One region of the Nocardia sp. CDC519 genome, then DNA from elsewhere that is predicted to be linked to it. Evidence: predicted binding sites of a transcription regulator. Region 1 holds the regulator's gene; the other holds the start of a gene.

What was found. Region 1 encodes HspR, which represses chaperone genes until heat shock. Its sites were predicted from a motif close to ANNTGAGTNNNNNNNACTCANNT; they were not measured.
Region 2: the regulator HspR is predicted to act here: its motif matches at 4,060-4,082, upstream of lon (endopeptidase La).

What each region holds. Positions count from the first base shown of each region.
Region 1 covers NZ_CM183377.1:1,433,961-1,440,223, reverse strand. Annotated here, with positions in the region: gene AC5W7N_RS06420 (FAD-binding oxidoreductase) at 1-647, shown strand, start outside; gene AC5W7N_RS06415 (FAD-binding oxidoreductase) at 656-1,441, shown strand; gene AC5W7N_RS06410 (globin domain-containing protein) at 1,458-2,627, opposite strand; gene AC5W7N_RS06405 (heat shock protein transcriptional repressor HspR) at 3,002-3,403, opposite strand; gene dnaJ (molecular chaperone DnaJ) at 3,403-4,566, opposite strand; gene grpE (nucleotide exchange factor GrpE) at 4,618-5,298, opposite strand; gene dnaK (molecular chaperone DnaK) at 5,295-6,263, opposite strand, start outside.
Region 2 covers NZ_CM183377.1:1,138,540-1,144,802, forward strand. Annotated here, with positions in the region: gene AC5W7N_RS05040 (TIGR03084 family metal-binding protein) at 1-350, opposite strand, end outside; gene AC5W7N_RS05045 (TetR/AcrR family transcriptional regulator) at 640-1,299, shown strand; gene AC5W7N_RS05050 (NAD(P)-binding protein) at 1,296-2,468, shown strand; gene AC5W7N_RS05055 (DUF445 domain-containing protein) at 2,606-3,961, shown strand; gene lon (endopeptidase La) at 4,160-6,263, shown strand, end outside.

The DNA.
Region 1 (6,263 bases):
CCTATCAGGCGGGCCAGTACGTGCCGGTCGCGGTGCCGCAGCGGCCGAAGATGTGGCGGTATCTGTCGCCGGCGATTCCGGCCAATCCCTACGGCGAGATCGAATTCCACGTCCGCAAGGTCCGCGGTGGCTGGGTGAGCCCGGCCATCGTCAACGAGACCACCGTCGGCGACCGCTGGCTGATCGGCGGCCCGCTGGGCGGGCTCCATGTGGATCAGGAAAGCGGCCGGGATGTCTTGATGATCGGTTCGGGCACCGGCATCGCGCCATTGCGCGCCCAGCTCATCGAGATGGGGCAGCGCGGCATCAACCCGCGGGTGCACTTCTTCATCGGCGGGGTGTACCCGTGCGATCTGTACGACGTGGAGAACATGTGGCAGCTCTCGCAGAGCAACCCGTGGCTGACGATCGTTCCGGTGTGCGAGCAGAAGACCAACCCGTGGTGGTATCCGCATCCCGCTGCCGACGCGCCCTACGGCATGCACCGGCGCCTGGTCGGTAATCTCGGTGCGGTGGTCGCCAGCTTCGGGTCGTGGTCGGATCGCCAGATCCAGATCGCCGGCTCGGCGAAGATGATCGCCGATACCCGGCGCGCGCTGCTGGCAGTGGGCACACCGGAGTCGATCATCAGTTCCGATCCCGTCTGAGAGTAGGTATGGACATCGATCCGCATGCGCCACGCAACGGCGCGATTCCGGAAGCGCCCGTGTGGAAGTCGACCGTGGTCGGACATCATCGGCTGCGTCATGATCTCGCGGTGATCCGGCTGATCGGCGAGTTCGTGCCGTTCACCGCCGGGCAGTCGGTGGAGGTGCGGGTACCGCAGTTCCCCGGTCTGCGGCGGCGCCTGTCCCCCGCCCTGCCGCCCTCGCTGGACGGCAAGCTCGAGTTCCATGTGCGCACGGTGCCCGGCGGCTGGTGCAGCGGCGGGATCGTGGCCGATACCGCGGCCGGCGACGAGTGGACGATCGGCGCACCCGCAGGCACCTTCTTCGTCGATCCGGAGGGCGACGAGGTCGTGATGATCGCGGGCGGCACGGGTTTGGCGCCGATGCGCGCGCAGATCCTGGAACTGGCTCGTCGCGAGGTGCAGCCGCCGACCTACCTGTTCGTCGGCGGTGCGTCGCCGCGCGACCTGTACGCGGCCGACATGCTGACGCTGCTGGCCGAGGAATTGCCGTGGCTGACAGTGGTTCCGGTGGTGGAGACCCCGGACGATCCCGATCTGCCGGACGAATGGTACGAGCGTTCCCGGGTGGATATCGGCTTCGCACCCGATGAGATGCTGTACGGGACGCTCGCGGAGGTGGTCGGCTCGCACGGCGCGTTCGACCGGCACCAGGTGCTGGTGTGCGGCTCGCCCGGGATGACGCGCGCGACCGTGCAGCGGCTGCTCGACACCGGGACACCGGCGGAACGAATTCAGTGGGAGGGCGGCTGATCCGGCCGCTCATGGCTCAGAAGAGCGGATCGTGACGAATGTTCATGGCTCGGGTCCCGGTGGCCATCAACCGGAACTTGGTGGTCTGCACCATCGAAGGTGAGCCGACGATCTGCACATCACGGTCGGCCCATGCGCCGTAGCCGGCGACGATCTTTCCGATCTGCCCGGTCACCCGTGGTTCGAGGCCGGGCCAGGTTCTTTCCGATTCGCCGGAATCGTAGTACCACCACGGATTCTCGGCGCGTTCGGTCACCGGCGTGACGGTGAGCCATTTGTTGGCGACCGCGAGCCGGCTCAGCGTCTCCAGGTCGTAGAGATCGCACGGATGGTGGCCGCCGACGAACAGGTGCACCTTCGGATTGATGCGTCGCTGTGACATTGCCATGAGCTGGGCGCGAAGCGGTGCGATACCGGTGCCGCAGCCGATCATCAGCATTTTGCGTTTGACGTTGCGCGGAATTCCCAATCCGCCCAGCGGGGAGCCGAGCAGCCACTGATCACCGACCGCGGTGTTGCCGACCATCGCCGGGCTGACCCAGCCACCGAGGACCGAGCGAATATGGAATTCGATCTCGCCGTTGGCATTCGCCGGGACCGCTGGCGACATATAGCGCCACATCCGCGGCCGCGACGGGATCTGCACGCTCAGATATTGGCCCGCCGCGTATTGCATCGGCTGGTCCAATTGCAGCCGGATCACCGCCAGATTGCGGAGCACCTCGCGGCGTTCGACGACCGTTCCGGTCCACACCGGCGGTGTGCTCTCCTGTTCGGCGGCGCCGATCATGGTGTCCGAGATCAGCGCCAAGCCCTCCGTCCAGGCGCGTTCGACCTCGTCGGTCCACATCTCCGAACCGGCGAATCGGCGCATGGCCGTCTTCAACGATTCCGATACCGCCGTGTAATGGGCCCGCTGGACCCCGTACTTGCGGTGATCGCGGCCGAGCTGGGCGAGGAAGGGCAGCAACTTTTCCGGCTCCTCCAGCCGGTCGAGCGCGTATCCGATGGCCTTGACAAGGCGGTCACGCTGCGCGTCCATCGCCGCGGGAAAATAATCGCGGACACCCGGATATTCGGTGAACAAGATCGCATAAAACGACTTGGACAACCGCTCCGCCCCACCCTCTTCCGCGGCAACCGCTTTGAACGTCGTCCTGATCAACGCGACGGTCCGCGAATCCATATGCGCCACAACCCCATTTCGCATTCGAGCACTATCCGTGCCGGCGAGTGAGGTGCTGCGGGACACTCGTCAGCAGCCGTGGCTTTGGAGTGTAGGCGAGGTTTGCCGGCAGTGGAATGGACGGACGAAACATCCCACGTGCAATTCCGACAAAACAAGGGTATGGCGTACGAATTCGCGACGAAACCGACTGAAGGACTGGATAAAACGGGTGAAATCCGTCACTCGACCACTCAATATGCAAGCTTCACAATGAAGTTCGCATCCGACAGCGATCTGTCGGCAAATCCGAAACGTTCCCGGACGGACCTCGGGCCCCGACCCGGCCCACGAGCGGAGCCGGGCCGGGGCCCGAGAACTCATCCGGCGAACGGCTACCGGCGATGCCGCGGCTGCCACACCACCAGCGCGGTGCTGCGCTGCGGCGGGGTCAGATCCGCGCGGTAGTTCGCCCGCGCGCGCTCCAGTTCCGCACTCAGCTCGGCGACGCGCTGTTGCAACTGTTCGACCTGATTGGTGAGTTCGATGATGCGTTTGATGCCCGCCAGGTTGACGCCCTCGTCCTGGGACAGCCGCTGCACTTCGCGCAACAGCTCCACATCCCTTGCCGAATAGCGTCGCCCGCCGCCCGAAGTGCGTTGTGGCGTCACCAGCCCCAGCCGGTCATACGTGCGCAGCGTCTGCGCATGCATACCGGCCAATTGGGCCGCCACCGAGATCATGAAGTACTCGGCTCGCGACGGCCCACCCGACGCCTGCTTCGGATCTCCGGACATCACGCACCTGCCCATCCTGCTCGCGGATCGAAACCGCTGGCCTTCTCCGCCTCCTGCAGCGCCCGCAGCGCCTCGGTGGCGTTGTCATCCAGTTTCTGCGGCACCGCAACCTTGACGGTGACCAGCAGGTCACCGGCTCCGCCGCCGCGCTTGGGCACACCGCGGCCGCGCACCCGCAGGATGCGGCCGTCGGCGGTGCCCGGAGGCACCTTGACCCCGACCCGGCCCTCCAGCGTCGGCACCGACACCGTGGTGCCGAGGACCAGTTCGCTGTAGCTGACCGGCAGTACCAGGGTCAGGTCGTCGCCGCTGCGGCCGAAGACCCGGTCCTGGCTGACGTGCACGGTCACGTACAGATCGCCCGAGGGCGCACCGCGCAACCCGGCCTCGCCCTGCCCGGCCAGCCGGATCCGCTGCCCGTCCGCCACACCAGGAGGGATGCGGACGGTGATGGTGCGGGTCCGGTTCTGGATACCACTGCCATGGCAGTCCACGCACGGGTTGTCGATGATCGAGCCGGTACCGCGGCAGTCGTCGCACGGTTCACTGAACCCGAACGCGCCCTGGTTGCGGCTGATCACGCCGGTGCCGTTGCAGTGCGGGCAGACCCGCGGGCTGGTGCCCGGCTTGGCGCCGCTGCCGTGACAGGTGGTGCACGGCGACGGACTGGTCATCCGCAGCGGGACGGTGGCGCCCTGCGCGGCCTCACGGAACCCGAGGGTCGTCTCGGTCTCCACATCGGAACCGCGCCGGGGCCGGCTCGCCGATCGCGTGCCGCCCCGGTTGAACAGACCGCCGAACAGATCGCCGAGGCCACCGTCGGCACCGGTGGCACCGGCGCCGAAGATGTCGCCGAGGTTGAATTCCTGCGAGAATCCGCCACCGGCGCCGCCGGGAGTGAATCCACCGCGCGGATAACCACCGCCGGCGAACAGCCTGCGCGTCTCGTCGTACTCCTTGCGCTTGACCGGATCCGACAGCACGGCATGCGCCTCACTGACGGTCTTGAACCTCTCCTCGGCCTTGGTGTCGCCGGGGTTGGCATCCGGATGCAGGTCACGCGCGAGCTTGCGGTAGGCCTTTTTGATCTCGTCCTGCGAGGCGCCGGAGGAGACGCCCAGCTCCTTGTAGAAGTCCTTTTCGATCCACTCCCGTTGGCTCACCGGGCATCTCCTCCTTTCGTTCCTCTTGTACGGTGCGGCTCGGCCGCGCTCTTATCCTTCGTCGGTGCCGGCATCAGCATCCGATGCCTCGGCCTGGTCGGGTGCGGGGGCTTCGCCCTGGTCGGCGGGGGCGGTGGTGGGCAGATCGCCCACGCCGTCGGTTACCCCCACCAGCGCGTGCCGAAGCACCCGGTCACCGAACCGATAACCCTTGCGCATCACGAGGCCGATCACCGGATCGTGTCCGGAACCCTCGTGCTGCACCGCCTCGTGCAGAGTCGGATCGAAAGGCTCACCCTCCGAACCGAACTCCTCGAGACCCTGTTTGCGCAGTGCGTCGCTCAGCTTGTCGGCAACCGACTTCAGCGGCCCCGATTCCAGATCGCCGTGCGCCCTAGCGCGATCGAGATCGTCGAGCACGCCGAGCAATTCGGTGACAACGCCGGCCTTGGCCGCGTCGATCGCGGCCTTGCGGTCGCGCTCGACCCGGCGCCGGTAGTTGGCGTACTCCGCGGTCAGACGCTGCAGGTCGGCGGTGCGCTCGGCGAGCTCGACCGCGGCGTCGGACACGGGTACCTCGGCGGCGTCGACCTCGGCGGCGTCCGGCTCGGCCGGGGCGGAACCATTGCCCGCCCCGGCAGCCTCCCTGACCTCACCGGTCTCGGGATCGATCTTGCGCTTGTCGACGAAGCTGATCGGCTCCTCGGAGTTCCCAGCGTTCGCGTTCGTCACTTCTTCTCCGTGTCGACCGGCTCGTCAACGACCTCGGCATCGACGACCTGATCGTCGTCGGCCGTCGCGGAGGCACCGTTACCGGACGCGGCGGCGTCGGCGGCGGACGACTCGTAGATCGCCTGGCCCAGCGCCTGCGACTCGGTGGCCAGCTTCTCCACGGCCGACTTGACCGCGGCGATGTCGGTGCCCTTCAGCGCCTCGTTCGCCTCGGCGATGGCCGCCTCGACCTTCTCCTTGACGTCGGCGGGCACCTTGTCCTCGTTGTCCTTGATGAACTTCTCGGTCTGGTGCACCAGCGACTCGGCCTGGTTGCGGGTCTCGGCCTCCTCGCGGCGGGCCTTGTCCTCGGCGGCGTGCGCCTCGGCGTCCTTGACCATCCGGTCGATCTCTTCCTTGGACAGGCCGGAGCCGTCCTGGATCTTGATCGTGTTCTCCTTGCCGGTGCCCTTGTCCTTCGCGGTGACGTGCACGATGCCGTTGGCATCGATGTCGAAGGTGACCTCGATCTGCGGCACGCCGCGCGGGGCCGGCGGGATGCCGGTCAGCTCGAAGGAGCCGAGCAGCTTGTTGTGCGAGGCGATCTCGCGCTCACCCTGGAACACCTGGATCTGCACCGACGGCTGGTTGTCGTCGGCCGTGGTGAAGGTTTCCGAACGCTTGGTCGGGATGGTGGTGTTGCGCTCGATGAGCTTGGTCATCACGCCACCCTTGGTCTCGATACCCAGCGACAGCGGGGTGACATCGAGCAGCAGGACGTCCTTGACCTCACCCTTGAGCACACCGGCCTGCAGGGCGGCGCCGACGGCGACGACCTCGTCCGGGTTCACGCCCTTGTTGGGCTCCTTGCCGCCGGTCAGTTCCTTGACCAGCTCGGAGACCGCGGGCATACGGGTGGAACCACCGACGAGCACGACGTGGTCGATATCGGAGACCTTGATGCCCGCATCCTTGATCACGGACTG
Region 2 (6,263 bases), 300 kb from region 1:
GCGCCGGCGGGAACGTTGCGCAGTGCGTCGGCCAATTCGGCCCGGCTGCGCCGCCACCGGTGCAGCAGTTCGGCGGGCTCCGCGGCCGCTGCTTCTTCGGCGGCCTCGTCGACGAAGGTCAGCACGCGCGGCCCGGCCTCGGCGACCAGTTTCGCGAACCGGTCCGCATCGCGGGCCGAGATCGTGGCGATCTCGTCGGTCCAGGCCAGATGCCCGATCTGATGCGCGATGGTCCACCCCTCGGCGGGCGTGGGGGTGGCCCACTCGGCGGGGGCGAGTGGGGCGACGAGTCGTTCCAGATCGGCGCTCTCCTCGGCCAGATCGCCGAGTAACGCTTCCAGGTCAGCCATGAGTCCTCGCCCCGCGTTGTCGTTACCGGATGTCACTCGTGGTGACGTTGGGGTTCAGCATCTCAGCTCCCGATTAAAGAAGCAAGCATGCGTGCTTGTATTTGATTTCACCCAGCAGGCAGGCAGGCCGTCGGGGCGGAATGCTCGCCCGCTGCCCCCGGAAATGCGCAGGTGCAAGCGGTTTGCCGAGCTGTTCGGTAGCGCTTTTCAGTCATCTCGTCAGTCACCTCTTGCATAGCCGAAGCGGCCGGGATGTCATGTAAGTAAGTGGTTACTTACGGGAGTGCGGATGGCATCGACACGGGAGCGGATCGTTTCGGAAGCCCTGCGGCTGTTCGGCGCACAGGGTTTCGCCCGCACCTCCGTCGCCCAGATCGAAGCGGCCGCCGGGCTCTCGCGTGGTTCCGGTGCGCTGTACCGGCACTTCGCCTCCAAGGACGAACTGCTGGTCGAGGCGGTGCGCTCGCGGCTGGTCGACCGCGGCGAATGGCAGCATTTCCTCGACCCGGACTTCTCCATCGCCCAGTTCCTTGCGGCGGTCGCGCCGAGCGCGTCGACGGCGGATCGGCTGTGGATGCTGTGCCGGATCGGGCTCATGCGCCTGGAACACGACCGTGACGTCACCCGAATCCTGCTGCGCGACAACTCCATCGCCCCCGAAGTACTCGAGGTGTTCCGGCGCGAGGAGTTCGTCGTGGTCACCTCGGTGGTCGCGCGCGGACTGACCGAACTCGCCGGCCCGAAGCACGCCGACGTCGACTGGGAGGCCACCGCGGCCGTGATCGTCGGCGCCATCGCGCACTACTGGCTGATGTGCGACATCTTCGGCGGTGACCACCCCTCCGGAATGGACAGCGAACGCTATCTGCGGGCCACCGCGGACCTGATGGCCGCACAGATCGATGCGGCCGCCCCACTGCCCCTCGGCGAACTGGAGACGTTGCGATGACGCAGTACATCACGGTGATCGGCGGCGGCCTGGCCGGACTCACCGCCGCCATAGCGTGCGCGGAAACCGGTGCACCGGTACGGCTGTTCGAGGCGCACTCGACGCTCGGCGGGCGCGGTCGCGCCACCTCGGGGCCGCACATCGCCCATGACGGCGCGCACGTCTTCTATGCCGACGGCCCGCACTACACCTGGCTGAAGGCACGCGGATTCACCGCAGGCCTCGGCTGGCCCGCACCACAACAGATGGCGCGCCTCGGTTTTCGCACCGACGGCCGGGTACGCCGGATACCGCCCGCCCGGATGCTGCGCGCGCAGGCCCGTTTCGATCTGAAACCGCCGGTTGACCAGGATTTCCGCAGCTGGGCCTCGGCGCGCTGGGGCGCGGCGACCGCCGAGCACATCGCCAACGCGATCAGTGTGGCCACCTCTGACGCCGACACCGGGCGATTGTCGGCGGCCTTCGTCTGGGGCCTGTTCCAGCGGGTGCTCGGGCCACGGGTGCCCGCGGTGCGGTGGGTGCGCGGCGGCTGGCAGCGGGTGATGGACCGGATGGCTGCCCACGCCGCCGGACTCGGCGTGGAGATCACCACCGGTGCGCGCATCGACAGCGTCGACACCTCGGCCGGGCCGGTGATCGTGGCCACCGAACTCGCCTCGGCCCGGCGCCTGCTCGGCGACGACAGCCTGACCTGGACCAGCGGGCACGCCGCCCTGCTCGATATCGCGGTGCAGAGCTCACCGCGCGACCGCAGCATCGTCTTCGACCTCGACGCGGGCGGGTTCCACGAGAGCTACACCATGCAGGACTACAGCATCGCCCCGGCCGGACAGTCGCTGTTCCAACTGCAGATGCCGGTGCGCGCCGGCGAAACGCCCGGGCAAGCCCAGCAGCGGCTTGCCGAGTTCGCCGATCTCGTCATCCCCGGACGCGCCACCAGGACGACGTTCTCCCGGACCGGCACGGCGAAGGGCCGCACCGGCGCCCTCGACCTGCCCGGCCGGACCTGGCGCGACCGTCCGGCGATCGACCGCGGTGACGATGTCTTCCTGGCCGGCGATATGGTGGCCGCCCCCGGAATGCGCGGTGAGATCTCGATCAACAGTGCCCTGGTCGCGGCCGAACGCGCGGTCGCCGCACTGCCCGCGCGCAGCGTGACACGATCATGAACGGGTAGTCGCGGCCGCCGCGCCCCGAATCGTTGACACCTCCACGGGGCAATGAGAATGTTGGGACCTCGAGTCTCATTCGATGTCTCAGACAACCATTCCGGGCATTCGTACCGGCCGGCCTAGGGAGAGCCCGCGTGACCACACTCGCGTCCGGTGTGTTCATCGATTGGGAGCAGCTCACCGGGCAGTCGAAATTCGTGGTGGACCTGATCAGCTTCCCGATCTTCGCCGGGATCGCGGGCTGGCTGACCAACTGGACCGGCGTGTTGATGCTGTTCTGGCCGCTGAGCTTCCGCGGTGTGCGGGTGCCCGGCCTGAAAGTGCTCTACCCGTATCTGCCGCGCCGGGTGCAGGTACTTCCGGTGTTCTCCGAGGACGGTTCCCGTTTCGGTTTCCAGGGTTTCATCCCGGCCCGCGCGGAGAAGATGGCCAGCATCTGCGTGGACAAGGCGCTGATGCGGATCGGCAGTCCACGCGATTTCATCCACGAACTCGACCTGGACGGTATCGCCGACTATGTGGCCGAGATGGCGCACAAGCAGGTCCAGTCGATCGTCGACGACGTGATGTACCGGGAGAATCCCGAGCTGTGGGGTTCGCTGCCGCGGGCGATGAAGCAGCTGGTCTATCAGCGGGTGGACCGGGAGCTGCCCGCGCTGTGCCGTCGCGCGTTCGAATCGCTGGGTGACAATGTCGACCAGCTGATCGACGTCAAGGGCTTCGTGATCCGGTACCTGCAGGACAACCCGATCATCCTCAAGGATCTGACCACCACGATCGCCGCGCCGGAGCTGCGGTTCATGGTGCGGATCGGCCTGCTCGGCGCGCCCTTCGGGCTGCTGCTCGCGCTGTATCTGCACGTGCATCCGAGCATCCCGGTACTCGGCTGGGTGCCGGCGTGGGTGATCGTGCTGCTGGTGTCGGCCGGTATCGGCGTGCTGGTCAACCTGATCGCGATCAAGATGGTGTTCGAGCCGGGCGATCCGCAGCCGCGCTACAAGTACCTGTGGCGCCAAGCCCTGCTGGCCAAGCGTCAGCCGCAGGCCGCGGTCGATCTGGCCCACATCCTGGCCTACCAGGTGCTCACCCTGCCCAATCTGTCCAAGGAACTGCTCGCGGGCCCCAACGGCGATAAGACCCGTCAGCTGCTGGAACGGCTGATCTCCGACGAGATCCACCGCCAGCTCGGCCGCACCACCTCGATGGTCCGCGCCGCCTTCGGCCGCCGCCAATTCGACAACCTCAAGGTCGGAGCCGCCGGCGCCGCCGTCGGCCTGGCACCGTCCCTGGTCGAGGACGCCGAGTTCACCGAGGAACAAGCCAAGAAGATCGACGAATTCGCCGCCCGCAAACTCAAACAACTCACCCCCGGCGAGTTCATGGAGATGTTCTACGCCTCCGTCGAACAAGACGCCTGGCTGCTGTACGTCCACGGCGGCCTGCTCGGCGTCGTCGTCGGCGGGGTACATCTGCTGCTGTTCGGCTGGTAGCCGCCGCGCACGTCCACCCTGGAGCGCTGATGTATTCGGCGCCGCTTTCGCCCTGAGTGAACCCCGCCACTCCCCTGGAACAAACCCGAATTGCCCGGGGTTGAGTAGGCATCGCTCAACTTTGAAAGGGTCGAAGACGTGACTGCAGCTCAGAACTTGCCGGTGCTGTTCCTGACCGATCCGATCGTGCTGCCGGGCATGGTCGTGCCCATCGAACTCGACGAATCGGCGCAGGCGGCCATTGATGCCGCGCGTGCCGCGAAGACCGACCAGGTCCTGGTCGCGCCCCGCTTGGACGAGGGGTACGCGGCCTACGGCGTGGTCGCCACCATCGAACAGGTCGGCCGGCTGCGCGGTGGCGCGCCCGCGGCGGTGCTGAAGGCGGAGCGGCGCGCCAAGATCGGTCACGGGGTGACCGGGCCGGGTGCGGCGCTGTGGGTGGAGGCCGAACCGGTAGCCGACGTGCCCGCCGACGGGCGGACCAAGGAACTCGCCGCCGAATACAAGAAGCTGGTCGTCTCGGTGCTGCAACGCCGGGAGGCCTGGCAGGTCATCGACGCGGTCAACCAGCTCAGCGATCCCTCCGCGATCGCCGATACCGCGGGCTACGCCACCTACCTGACCAGCGAGCAGAAGCGCGAGCTGCTGGAAACCCCGGAACCGGCCCAGCGGCTGGCGACGCTGATCGAATGGACCAAGGCGCATATCGCCGAGACCGAGGTCTCGGAGAAGATCAGCGAAGAGGTCCGCGAGGGCATGGAGAAGAGTCAGCGCGAATTCCTGCTGCGCCAGCAGCTCAACGCCATTCGCAAGGAACTCGGCGAGGACGAACCCGACGGCGCCGACGACTACCGCACCCGCGTCGAGCAGGCCGATCTGCCCGAAACGGTGCGCGAAGCCGCGCTGCGCGAGGTCGGCAGGCTCGAACGGGCCAGCGATCAGAGCCCCGAATCGGGCTGGATCCGCACCTGGCTCGACACCGTCCTGGAACTGCCGTGGACGGTGAAAACCACCGACAACACCGATGTTTCGGCCGCCCGCGCCGTGCTCGACGCCGATCACCACGGCCTCGACGAGGTGAAGGACCGGATGGTCGAGTACCTGGCGGTGCGGGCGCGGCGGGCCGCCCGCGGGCTGGAGGTCGTCGGCGGACGCGGCTCCGGCGCGGTGCTGGTGCTGGCCGGCCCGCCCGGTGTGGGTAAAACCTCGCTGGGTGAAAGCGTCGCGCGGGCGCTCGGGCGCAAATTCGTGCGAGTTGCGCTCGGCGGTGTGCGTGACGAGGCCGAGATCCGCGGTCACCGGCGTACCTATGTCGGCGCGCTGCCCGGGCGCATCGTGCGGGCCATGAAGGAAGCCGGCTCGATGAACCCGGTCGTGCTGCTGGACGAGATCGATAAGGTCGGCTCCGATTTCCGCGGCGACCCGGCCGCGGCCCTGCTCGAGGTGCTCGACCCGGCGCAGAACCACACCTTCCGCGATCACTACCTCGACCTCGATCTGGACCTGTCCGACGTGCTGTTCATCGCCACGGCCAACGTCATGGAGACCATCCCCGGCCCGCTGCTGGACCGGATGGAACTGATCACCGTCGACGGCTACACCGAGGACGACAAGGTCGCCATCGCCCGCGACTTCCTGGTCCCGCGCCAGCTGGAACGCAATGCGCTGACCGCCGAGGAGGTGACCGTCACCGAGGGTGCGCTGCGTGAGATCGCGGCCAACTACACCCGCGAGGCCGGTGTGCGGCAGATGGAGCGGTTGATCGCCAAGGCGCTGCGCAAGGCGGCCACGACGCTGTCGGAGGGTGCTTCGGTCGCCGATGCCGTGCCGACGATCGGGCTCGGCTACGACGCCGAACTCGGCTACGACGACGTGGTCATCGAAAAGGACCCGGCCGCAGTGCGTTCCGGTGCATCGCTGACCATCGACGTCGGTGATCTGAAGGAATACCTCGGCCGTCCCCGCTTCACCCCGGATTCGGTGGAACGCACCGCCGTCCCGGGCGTGGCCACCGGCTTGGCGGTGACGGGTCTCGGCGGCGATGTGCTCTACATCGAGACCAACGCCGTCGACGGCGAACGTTCGCTGACGCTCACCGGCCAGCTCGGTGACGTCATGAAGGAATCGGCCCAGATCGCGCTGACCTACGTCCGCTCGCACCTGGAAGAGATCGGCATCGAGCCCTCGGTGCTGGATCGCAATATCCACGTGCACTTCCCGGCGGGCGCGGTGCCGAAGGACGGTCCCTCGGCCGGTGTCACCATGGTCACGGCCCTGGTATCGCTGGCTCTCGGCAGGCAGG